DNA from 2 places in the Selenomonas sp. genome. Region 2 is predicted to be linked to the other one. Evidence: riboswitches for the same ligand, from Rfam matches in the RefSeq annotation. Region 2 holds a riboswitch; the other holds the start of a gene.
What was found. Region 2 has a riboswitch for cobalamin ahead of ACO5Z0_RS07820 (TonB-dependent receptor plug domain-containing protein). Riboswitches for the same ligand answer to the same signal wherever they lie in the genome.
Positions count from the first base shown of each region.

Region 1: another riboswitch for cobalamin. It lies ahead of ACO5Z0_RS07050 (TonB-dependent receptor plug domain-containing protein); the one in region 2 lies ahead of ACO5Z0_RS07820 (TonB-dependent receptor plug domain-containing protein).

Region 1 is NZ_DBHIUY010000006.1:133,149-139,206, forward strand. It holds gene ACO5Z0_RS07050 (TonB-dependent receptor plug domain-containing protein) at 1-1,863, opposite strand, end outside; cobalamin riboswitch at 2,092-2,293, opposite strand; gene ACO5Z0_RS07055 (TIM barrel protein) at 2,413-3,387, opposite strand; gene ACO5Z0_RS07060 (hypothetical protein) at 3,589-3,861, shown strand; gene ACO5Z0_RS07065 (RpnC/YadD family protein) at 3,866-4,906, shown strand; tRNA gene ACO5Z0_RS07070 (tRNA-Ser) at 4,948-5,036, shown strand; gene ACO5Z0_RS07075 (F0F1 ATP synthase subunit epsilon) at 5,115-5,549, opposite strand; gene atpD (F0F1 ATP synthase subunit beta) at 5,553-6,058, opposite strand, start outside.
Region 2 is NZ_DBHIUY010000007.1:96,813-102,870, forward strand. It holds gene ACO5Z0_RS07810 (radical SAM protein) at 1-970, opposite strand, end outside; gene ACO5Z0_RS07815 (ABC transporter substrate-binding protein) at 1,007-2,005, opposite strand; gene ACO5Z0_RS07820 (TonB-dependent receptor plug domain-containing protein) at 1,989-3,983, opposite strand; cobalamin riboswitch at 4,151-4,396, opposite strand; gene ACO5Z0_RS07825 (radical SAM family protein) at 4,462-5,703, opposite strand; gene pth (aminoacyl-tRNA hydrolase) at 5,700-6,058, opposite strand, start outside.

The DNA.
Region 1 (6,058 bases), on a different contig from region 2:
CTTCACATTGGAATGTTCGGCGTAGAACTTATCAAAGAGATTGTTGACCTTGAGATAGACCTTCGTCGTTTCCATAATCTTATAGTTCATGCCGAAATCACAGACCCAATACGACGTCTCCGGAAAAGCGTTGTTTACGGGACCCGGGCGGTCGATCATGGCGCGTGCCATTAAAGATGCGTCGAATCTCCGATTCTTGTAATCCACACCGATATTCCACTGATGCGTCGGCAAATAACCATCGACATTGACGCCGCGCTGTTCGTTTTTACCAACATGCGTGTTCGTATAGCCAAGGCGTGCACTCACATGTGAGTCAAAGCGCTTCGCAAGCTGCATATCCCAGCCATGTGCATCCTCATCGCCGACGTTGATATTTACATATGTCACGGGATGATAGCCGATGCGATCCTTGGAATGACGCCAATAGTAGTGCGCTGCAACATTCAGTCCTTTGCCAAAATCATGCGCAATACCGATCTCCCGCGTATCGCCGGACTCGGGCTTGAGGTTCGGATTGCCATATGTCGGTGCATAGAGTTGATTCGGTGTTGGGGTCAGGAAATACTCGGTATAGGCTACATAGGCATGAGTTCTAGGCGTAATATCATAGCCGAGGCTCACGCTCGGACTTGTATGGCTGCCGAAAGCCGAATTGCTGTCGTAGCGAATGCCGCCGATGAGCTTGAGTGCAGGCGTGATGTTCCACTGATCTTGCAGATAGACGGAACGATTCACGAGGGATCTCCCGTCAATGCTCACTCTTCCTCTGTTCCAAATCGACGTATCGTCATACGTGAAATCCACGCCGGTTGTCAGGAGATGATCGCCGAGACGCTTATCATACTGGTCACTGAACTTCCAGCTGTAGACGTCCATCTCGTAGCTTGCGCCTAACGGCGTCCATGTACCATAGGTGAAGATATTATAATTATAGCGGCTGCGGGAAAGGACCATCTGATTCTTCGAGGTATCGTCAATCTTCGCATTCCAGATCAAGTCTACATCAAAATGATCGTAGCGTCCTCGATTCTGTCTCAATCCCTGCTGCTTTTCATACAGCGCTTGATAGCGGTCTCCATCCTTGTAACTGCGCAGGTTGAGCACAAGGTATGAAGCCTTGCTGAGATCTTTGCCGAGGTGGATGTTGATGGAATCGGCGTCGAGTCCTGAAGGAACTTCATTGCCATGCCCGTCTTTGAAGTCGTTGCTCTTGTCCTTCTGATACTTGAGCCGCCAATCAAGACCGTTCTCGCTGCCCTCGTAAGCAACGCTATAGAGCTGCTTGCCGAAGCTGCCATAAGCCGCCTCAACCGTCGCTTTCGCATTCTTCGCCTTCTTCGTGATGATGTTGATGACGCCGCCCTTGGCATCCGAGCCGTAAAGCGTTGATGCCGAGCCACGCAGCACCTCGATGCGATCGATACCGCTGAGATCTTTCATCGCCGATGCCAGTGACGCCGCAAAGCCACCTGCATAATTCTGCTTCACACCATCAATGAGAACAACAACATCTTCCGAGCCATTGATATAGAACTTTGTGCTGTTATTATACCCTGCCGGCGCATACTGATTGACCGTAACGCCCGGGACATCGCGCAGAGCCTGCGTCAGATCCGTATAGTGGCGCTTTTCGATATCCTTTCCCGTGATGACCGTGATATTTGCATTCGCCTTGAGCTCCTGTACCGGCGTGCGCGTCGCCGTGACGACCGTCTCGTCGAGCGAATGCTCCGATACGGCATCCTGCGTCGACTCCGCTTCTGCGGCAAACACTTGCCCCCCCGCAGGATACAAAGCAGCGAACGTAAGCGCCGCCGCCACCGTCGCGCCGAGTTTCTTCCTCGACCCTGTTCTTCCCATTTCAATCTCCTCCTAAAATTCTGCCCGCAGACAAATTTATATTCAGCCGCCGCCCTTACTTCATCGACGGATAAATACCGAGAACGGCACCCATTCACATTTCCATACAAAAAAGCCCTCCCTGCATCGCAGAAAGGGCGTACTCTTATCACAAAGGCACCGCAAAAGCCACTTTACCCAAAGGCAAATGCGCTGCCGAAAATCCCCTTCCCATCACTCGCAGGTCAAATGGTGATTGTCGATCAGGCAGTTCTCCTGGCTCCAGTTCATCACCTGTCTGCGCCTTCCCAAGGATCGATTCCTCAGTGACATCTCAAGAAACACAAAGATTTTCTCGTGCAGACCGGCTCGCTGCTACAGTGGCGGGACCGCTCCGGCATATACCGTATTCCCTATTAAGTCTTGCGACACCTGATCCAAGCTGTATGAAATTTTGCTGGTTTCCGAAAGATAGCGTAGCATTGAACGATGCTCTTGTCAAGTAGGAATATCAGAATCTATGAATGTATGCACCTCTGATCTTTAAGGAACCACCGACACATTCAATCTCTATGAAATCGTACTCCGCAGAGCTTTTTGCTGTATCTGCAGCTTTTCTTCCCAATCGGTGCGCGAGCGCTGTATGAATTCGTGTACGAGGTAATCCGGTTTGATGAGGTCGATGATGCGCCGCGCCGCATTCGTCTGAAACGGCTGATGGCGATCGACTTGCAGGACGTATTCCATAGCTTCCTGCCAAGGCAGGCTGCGATGCTCTCCCGCATGTTCACGCATCATGCGCTTCGTATAGCTGCCCGAAAGCGATTGATGAAGATGCACGCCATAAACGCGCTTGCCCAGTTCGCCAAGATTTCGATATGTCTCCTTCACATAGCGCGCGCCGTCTTCTTCACTCGTAAGCGCCACATTCGTATTCATCAGATGCCCGACGTCGAGCATGAAGCCCGTATCCGCATAGGAAACGCGCTCCAAAAGGGCACTTGCGAGCTGCGGCTTTTGAAAGGTCAGCCCCGGCCACCAGAGATTTTCAAAGAGCAGACGCACGCCCTGCGGTATCTCAGCTGCGATCTCGTTGACCAGCTCGATCGTCCCTTCGACGACTTCCTCATCGGTATGAGAGAATTCGCGCGTATACATCTCCGATGTCACATTGTGCGCGACATGAAAGACGAGGTACTGCGGCCGACAAGTCGCCGCTTGGCGCAGATTCTTTTTCCAGCCTTCCACCCAGTCATCAACATCAAGAGAGCCGTAGTAGGCGCGGATATTTTCCTCCGTGCCGAACTCTGCAAGGAGCGCAGCTTTATCCCCACGCCAAAAATCCAGCCACGACGGCCAGAAAAGGAGATGTACGCCCTTGATATACGCAGGCGGATACATCGTCCGATCCCACGGCGCACAAAGCATGAACTCGATGCCGTCGAGTCTGTATCGCTCAATGAATTCATGGAGAGCTTCCGTTTTATTTTGCAGCAAGTTCTCTATATCGCACCCTGCATTCGATATATTCACCAGTTCCAGCATAAAATCCCCTAATCCATTATCGTCTAAAAAGTTTCTACATTTTGAAAAACATACTGTTTTAGTCTATCATAGCCGAATATCCACCGTCAAGCAAGCGGATGGAACGAAAAGGCTCCGAGAAGATTGCAAGTTCACTGTCGCATCGTTCTGCCAAACTTTGGTAGCTTATGCAGCCGCAGCATACATATCATTTACAGTTTTATGACCGAAGATTTTGCGCAGATAGTTGTTAACCCAATCTTCGATCCCTTTCAGATCTCTTGGTTTCAGCGCGCTGAAATCGGTTCCATTTTGGTTCCTTTCTTTCAGTTGCTTTTGGCTTTCAACTCAAGTTTTACTGAACGGATTCCCAAATGGAACTTTTTGCGTCCATTTATTTTACAACTTCCAGTTCAAACTTCCCTCTACCATGAAGAACGCAAGTATCACTGGCTAGAAGAGATGTTTCATGCTATAATGACAGAAAGAAGGTGAGTCCGTGCAGAAAGAAGAACAAATTTCAGGAAAAGATCCTACGCTTCCTTACCAAAATGCAACCTACGATCAACATGCTAAGCGTCTGCTTTCGCAAAGAGCCATCATGGCTCGCCTTCTCAAACGAACCGTACCGGAATTTGAAAAAGTCTCCATTTCCGACATCGCCGAAAAGTACATCGAAGGCATGCCGCAAATTAGTGAGATTCCTATTGACCGCGACAAGACGAACACGGTAAGAAACGCTCCTAAAGAAATCTTTGGCGATACCACGGAAAACGTCGCCATCACCGAAGGTTGGATTCGCTTCGATATTCTATTTCACGCACGCGCTCCAAAATCAGGAGAACTCATCACATTGATTGTCAACGTCGAAGCGCAGAGAACGCAGCGTAGGTCGAAACTTGGTTATGCGCTTTTGCGTCGTGCTGTTTACTATGCCAGTCGCTTGATTTCCTCACAAAAGGAAACCGAATTTACCGGGTCTTCCTACGATGATATCAAGAAAGTTTACAGCATCTGGCTCTGCATGGATTCCCCCAACGGCAAAAGCGCCATCAATCGCTACGAGCTGAATGAACATCACATTCTTCACTGCCACAAGGAAAATCGTGCCGACTATGACTTAATAAGCATCATCACAGTCCATCTTGGAGATGAGCAGCAGCTGAATGAGGACTGGCTCATCCGTTTCCTGCAAATTCTATTCAAGGATACAAAGACGTCTCCATCAGAAAAGAAAAACCTACTAAAGAATGAATTCGATCTTGATACGACTACAGATATAGAAGAGGAGGTGAATACGATGTGCAACCTAAGTACAGGCATCTATGAGCGCGGTATGGAACGCGGCATGGAACGCGGCATGGAGCGCGGCATGGAACGCGGCATGGAGCGCGGCATGGAGCGCGGCATAGAAAAGAATCGCTTGGATACAGCACTTTCTATGCTCAAGGAAAATCTCCCCCTTGATATGATTGCCCGAATCACAAATTTATCACCGGACAAGATCAAATCCTTGCAAAAAGAACATTCGATACATTGACAGCCTACGGCCCCTTTTGCTAAAATAATACAGCAAGTCATGGAGAGGTGTCCGAGCGGTTTATGGAGCCGGTCTTGAAAACCGGTGATGCAGCGATGCACCGTGGGTTCGAATCCCACCCTCTCCGCCATGATGAAACAAAAGATGTATAGATAAAAAGACGGTGCATGAATCTTCAGATTCATGCACCGTCTTTTTTGCGGTTAGCTTACTTGTCGTAGGCCGTCTTCGTCGCATCGAGGCGAGCGATGGCGCGGCGCAGGGCCGCTTCGGCACGCTCCAAGTCGATTGCCTTCTGCTCCGCCGTCGCCATGCCTTTGTGGAACGCGTCGATGCGCTCCTTGGCACGTTGATAGGCGCGCTGGGCGCGGTTGACGTCGATGTCAATCGGCTCTTCGGCGGCGGAAGCGAGCACCGTGATCTTTTCGGGCTGCACTTCCATGAAGCCGCCAGAGACGGCAATCAGCTCTTCACGGTCGGGGAACTTCACATGCATGGCATGGGGCAGCAGCCCCGTGACAAGCGGCGCATGATGCGGCAGGATGCCTAGCTCGCCGCCCGTCGAACGCACGATGAGCATGGCGATGTCGTCGCTGTAGACAACCCGGTCGGGAGAGACAATTTCGAGCTTGATAGAAGCCACGAATCATCCCTCCTTTTTGATCTTGTCCGCTTTTTCGATGACCTCGTCGATGTTGCCGACCATGTAAAACGCGTTCTCGGGCAGATCGTCGTACTTGCCTTCGAGAATTTCTTTGAAGCCGCGGATCGTTTCCTTCAGCGGCACATACTTGCCGGGCGAGCCGGTGAAGACTTCGGCGACGGCAAACGGCTGCGACAGGAAGCGCTGGATCTTACGCGCACGCGCAACGGTAAGCTTGTCCTCGTCGGAAAGCTCTTCCATGCCGAGGATCGCGATGATGTCCTGCAGTTCCTTGTACTTCTGAAGCACCGCCTGTACGCCGCGCGCGACTTCGTAGTGATCCTCGCCGATGACGTTCGGGTCGAGGATGCGCGATGTGGAATCCAAAGGATCGACGGCGGGATAGATGCCGAGCTCGGCGATCTGGCGCGAGAGAACGGTCGTCGCATCGAGATGCGTGAACGTCGCCGCAGGCGCCGGGTCCGTCAAGTCGTCGGCAGGCACATAGA
Region 2 (6,058 bases):
GCTCTTCTTTCGCCATTCCCAGCCAACGCGCGAAACAGCCGCCCCCGCAGGCGTGGAAATCGCGACATCGCCGGCAAAAAATCATACTTCGCTGCATCTTGGTAGATACTTCCTGCTGGCGACGCAAATTCACTCCCTGCATAACAGTGCCTAGGAAGAAGCGCTCATCGCCAACGAAAGAGGAGCACGCATAGATACCGCCATCGACGTCAACGTGGACGCCTTCGCCGTTCATCGCATGGCAGTGAGAAAAGTCGCTCCCGCCGCGTCCTGCGATGTCTCTCGCCTGCTCCTCCTGCGATATGGCGAGACGGCGCCCCGTCAAGCGATAAAGTGCATCGCGCCGAGCGAAAACCTCGCGCATCGCCGCCGCCATATCGCTTTCTCGCGGCAAAGCGGCGTTCGTGCCGCGCCCCTGCGCACGCAGGATGTCGAAACCGACGCGATGCACATTGCCGAAGTAATACGCCATATCGACGACATCGGTCAGGCTATGGACATTCTCCGCCGTCACGACGCACGTCAGTCCGATGCCGATGCCGCGACGCGCAAGCCGCTCGATGCCCGCCGCCACGTCAGCGGCAGAACCTCTGCCGTCCGAATATTGCCTTTGGCGATCATGCAGCGCAGGTCTGCCGTCGAGGCTCACGCCAATGCCAATGTCGGAATCGCATAGAATGTTCACCGCCTCTTCCGTCAGCAGCGTGCCGTTCGTCTGAACAGCCATGCGCGCCTCGATGCGATGCTCGCGCACATAGGCGGCGATACGCGCAAGGAGCGGCAATGCGAGCAAAGGCTCGCCGCCCGAAAACTGCAGGAGAAACGGCTCACCGCAGGAGGCAGCCAGATCGACAGCCCGCCGCGCCGTTTCCCATGCCATCGCGCGTCTCGCCTGACCACTTGCATAGCAATAGCGACAAGCGAGGTTGCAGTCTCCCGTCAGGCTCAGCACCAGCATCTTCAGCCCCATCGCTCACCCCTTTCCGGCACGTTTGCACATCAAGCATCAATTTCCTGCACTCGCGCCGCCTTCATCGGCAAAACGCTCGGGATAGACGGTCTTTGCCAGTACATAGACGGCTTCGATAGCATTTTGCGAAGCGCTGTAGCGATACGTATCGGGCACGCAGTAAAGATGATTCTCTCGCACTGCCTTTACATGCTTAAACAACGGGTCATTGCGCAGCTTCTCACGAAACTCTTCCGTCTTTTCGCCTTCGGCGCTCCACGACGGCAGCAGGAACACATCGGGGTCGAGCGCGACGACCTGCTCCATCGATATGCTGTTGTCCTTCGTGAGACCCGCCATCGCCGCGCCGTTTCTGAGCGCGGCATGGCGGCACATGTCGTCAAAGAGATCGTCGCGCCGCCCAAAGACGCCGCTGAAAGCAAAGGCGACGACAATCGGGCGATCCGTCTCTGGAATATCTTCTGTGCGTCGTGCTACATCCGCCAGACGTTCATGCAGCCTTCCGGTCAAGGCCGCCGCTTCCTCTTCCCTGCCGATCACCTTGCCAATGGACTCGATGCGCGGAAAGACTGCCTCGATACTCTTGGGCGTTTTAGAAACGAAGACCGTCAGACCCAGATCGCGCATACTCGCTACGAGTTCCTTCGGCACACTGTCCGTTGTAAGCACAAGGTCGGGATGCTGCGCGAGTACGCGCTCAGGGCTCTTATCGTGCAGCTTCACGGGTACGGCTTTCGCCGCCTCTGCCATGCACGAAAGCCCCGCATCATCCACGTAGGAGGAAAGCGCCGCAATCTGTTCGGGCGGCGCGAGCGCGAGCAGGATTTCATCCGTGCCGAGATTGAGCGACACGATGCGCTGCGGCTTTTTGTGCAGCACTATCTCCGTCCCCATATCATCGACGCCGCGGAAAAACTCTCCCTCTTCCTCTTCTGTCGCCGTTCCCCATCGCGCACAGGCGCAGAAGAGGAAACCCGCGGCAAAAAGAAGCGCCAGCGCACCACTGCGCCGCACGATGTCAGAACGTATGCGCATACGTCAAACGGAAATTCAGCGGCAGATCAAGACTACCGGAACTATTCGAGTAATTCTTCCTGTCCAAAAGATTATAGATTCCCAGAGTCACTGTATCATTCCTGCCTGCAGCATAGGCAATATTCATATTGAGCTGAATCTTGTCAGGTATATCCTGCGCTGTCCCATTCCTCGGGGCAACATATTCGCGATCGCCGAGAAACTTGAAGTTCAAGTTTCCTTGCCATTTGTCCTTCTTATAATCAACACGGACAAGACCTTCGACGCGTCCTGCCGCCTGCTCCCACCCCTTATTCCCAGAGGGATCCTTCAATTCAGGGTTGGAGACTCCCGCACCTAAAACAAGTTGCCACGCTTCATTGAAACGCTTCGTATATTCGACTTCAAATCCTGTATTGCGAAAACTTCCTTTATTCGCCGCATAATACTGCTGCGTTACCTTATTCAGCTCCCAACCGAGCTTATTTTTCATATCCATGTGGTAAATGGCGGCTTTCCATGTATCATTTCCATGACGATGTTTGATGCCCGTTTCATACGTCCAACCACTTTCCGGCTGTAAACCTTGCGGATTCAAATGCCTTCCTCTAACTTTTTCATTGATACCATAATCCGCTGGCGGCATCTGAAATGCTCTGCCGACATTGATGTACCACGCTGTATTCCCATCAAATTTATAATCCGTTTGGAACTGCGGCATAAAGACATTTTGATCCTTCTCAGGATCGTTGATCCATTCACCACGCAAGCCAAGTGTGAAGTTAAAACGTGGTGTAAACTGCTTGCTATAAGAGGTATAAATCGCATTTTCCGTACGCGTCGCATTCTGTTTTTTCTCCGTGAGGTCTACCGCCTCACGCTGATAGGAATAGCCGAAAATCCAAGAGTCATCACCTAGCTTCCATGTTTTCTGTACATCGAAAATTTCACTGTTCCAGACGGCATTGGAAGCATTTTTTCCCATTGCGACATAATCGTAACCATCAACCTTGCGATAATTGTACCCAAGAACTGCATGGATACCATTTTCCCTGCCCTGGTATACAAGATTTGCCGTATGACGATAATCATCGTAACGATAATCATATCTCGTCCTCGAGGGCACGAGGGACTTCTTATCTGATGCCAGTTTATAAACGGTACTGCCGCGTGTGATCGTAGATTCTGTATAATTATAATTCAAGGAAAGTTCATCCGTAAGTGCAACACTCGCGTTCAAACGATTCTTTTGTCCACTGCCAACCCACCAATCCATCCATGAAACCTTATCCAATCCGAAAGCGTTGGAATGTGGAATCTCCTTCGACCATTCCCTGCTCACATCGAGCATGAAGCGATCACCTTGCACAAATACCTCCGTCTTTTTGAAGTAATTGCCTGCCGTCACACTTGCTTTGACTGCTTCTTCTCCCGCCTTGGGTTTTTTCAGAATGATATTGACAACACCGCCCATTGCCTCCGCACCGTAGAGCGTCGATGCCGCGCCCTTGACGATCTCGATGCGCTCGACCATCGCGGCTGGTATGTTCTCGGTACTCGGGTAATTCTTGAGGTTCATCGGCACGCCGTTGACCATGACGAGCGTGCCCCTGTCGTAGCCGCGCAGCGTGATACGTCCGGCGCTGAAGCCGAAATCCTGCCCTGCCTCGCCATAGGATGTACTCGTTGAGCCGATCTGCTGGTCGATCGCCTCGAATACGTTGCGATAGCCCGCTTTTTCAATATCCTTCGCTGTGATGATCGTCGTCGTCGCGGGCGTATCGAGATCACTCTTTCGCCTGCGCTGCGCCGTCACGAGCGTATCAGGCAAATCATGCCCGCTGTTTTCTGCAGTTTCCGCACTTTGTTCCTGCACCTGCGTCGTTTTCGCTGCCTCCTTTCCTGCCGCCGCATTTTCCGCCGCATACGCCTCGCCCGATAGGCTCATGCCCGCGATTGCCGCAAGCACCGCCCATGTCAGATGTCTCTTGCCTTTCATCTACATCACCCTTTCCAAAAATAAAGCGCCCTCCTGCAAAGCAGAAAAGGCGCATAAGGGCGGCGCAAAAAAATTCCCGGCAATTTCGCCGGGATGATTGCGTTCGTGCAGCCGAAGAAACGCCAAACAGCGCTTCCTTAATCCCCTTCCCATCACTCGCAGGTCAAATGGCGATTGTCCATCAGGCAGTTCTCCTGGCTCCAGTTCATCACTCCCCTGCGCCTTCCCAAGGCATTCGCCCCAGTGACTCAAGAAGCATTGATAAATGAAGTCGCCCAGATGTATAAAGATGGGGGCTGAATTTATCAGTGATTCCTTATTACAGGGTTGCTCGCTGCTACAGTGGCGGGACCGCTCCGGCTTTTTCCGGATTCCCTATTAAGTCTTGCGACACCTGATCCAACGATATAAAATTTCTATAAAAGAATAGCATTGATTTATTCTTATGTCAAGAACATGGATTTTAGAGGAATCGTTCTTAATCTTCGACATAGTGGCTGAAACTGCCGATGACGAGCTGCGGAAACTCCCTCTTGAGCCGTTCCAAAAACTCTCTCGCGCCGACCGCCTCGCCCTGCGCTTCGGGCATAATTTCAAGGAAGGCGTCGGGATCGACGTTGAGGTTGCGCACCTGTACCATGTTGACGGGCAATTCGCAAAAGAAGCCGCGCCACGCGTCGAGTTCTTCGGCGCGGTCATTAAAGCCCGGAAAGAAGAGCATGTTGAGCGACACATATACGCCGTGCGAAAGCGCGTAGCGGATCGACTCCTTGACGTCGGCGAGCGTGTAATTGCTGCGGTAGTACGCCGCATAGCTCTCCTCGATGGCGCTGATGATGCTCACACGCATGGAGTCAAGTCCGGCATCGACAATCTTTCGGATGCCCTCGGTATAGCCGGCATTCGTGTTGATATTGATCTGCCCGCGCTTCGTCGCAGCGCGAATCTGACGCTCGGCTGCCGCGATCGCATCCGCCGCAAGCGACGGCTCACCCTCGCAGCCCTGTCCGAAGCTCACGATGGCATCGGGCGCAGTCGAAAGGTGATATATGCCGACCTGCGCGATCTCCTCGGGCGTCGGACGGAACGCGATGCGGCTCTGCGGCGATGGACAGCACTCGGCGGGCTGCAGGGAGATGCAGCCGAAGCAGTTCGCGTTGCAGACGGGCGACGTCGGTATGCCCGCTTCCCAGCGGCGGTAAAAGAGATTCTGCGCCGTGCAGCAGTGCCACTTCAAGGAGCAGCCCGCCACCTGCTCGACGATGCGATTGCCGGGCAGATCCTTCTCGACACGGCGCACGAGTTTCTTGAGCTCGCGCGTATTGTAGTAGGCGGGATCCCATTTCGTATTTTCATCGGTGTAGAGCGCCGCCGCATAGAGATCGTCCTTATAGAACACGACCGCCGTGTAACCGTAGAGAGCGAGCCTTTCAGCCCCTTCCTCTCGCTGAAAGGCGGGCAGGAAGAGCCGCGTATAGCCTGCAGGCAGGATGGCGGCGACGGCGCGTCCCGCCAGAGGCAGCGTCTCACCCGCCGCCGTCCGCCCCATCGCCGCGCGATCAGGCAGAAACATCAAGTCCGCCGACTCGGGCAGGGGGATGAGGTCGGCGGGCGTGAGCGACATGATCCGCTTGCCCGAGCGCCCCAGTCCCGCGATGCCCGGCGCATCAAAGATTGCCCCATCTTCATCGGCGTAGAGCGCACGTATTTCATCCTTCATGCTTCGCCCTCCTGCCTCTCGATCTGTAGTACAGCGCTGCTTTTCCCCGCGTCTTCCCCCTCATGCGCTTCCTGCTTCGCTACCTTCTTCTTGCGCGGGTTGTAACGGTTCATCGCCATGTCGATGCCATCCGTCACGATGCACTCGACGGCGGGCAGTAAATAGGAAATCGCCGCTTGAATCTTCGTCGCATCGTCTGCGGGAAACGGCGCAAGCACATGCCTGACGACCGTCCAGCCGGGTAAAGGACGTCCGATGCCAATGCGCACGCGAGAGAAATCCTCTGAACCGATGTGCGCGAGAAGCGACTTGATGCCGTTGTGTCCGCCCGCGCTTCCCTTGCGCCGCAGACGGA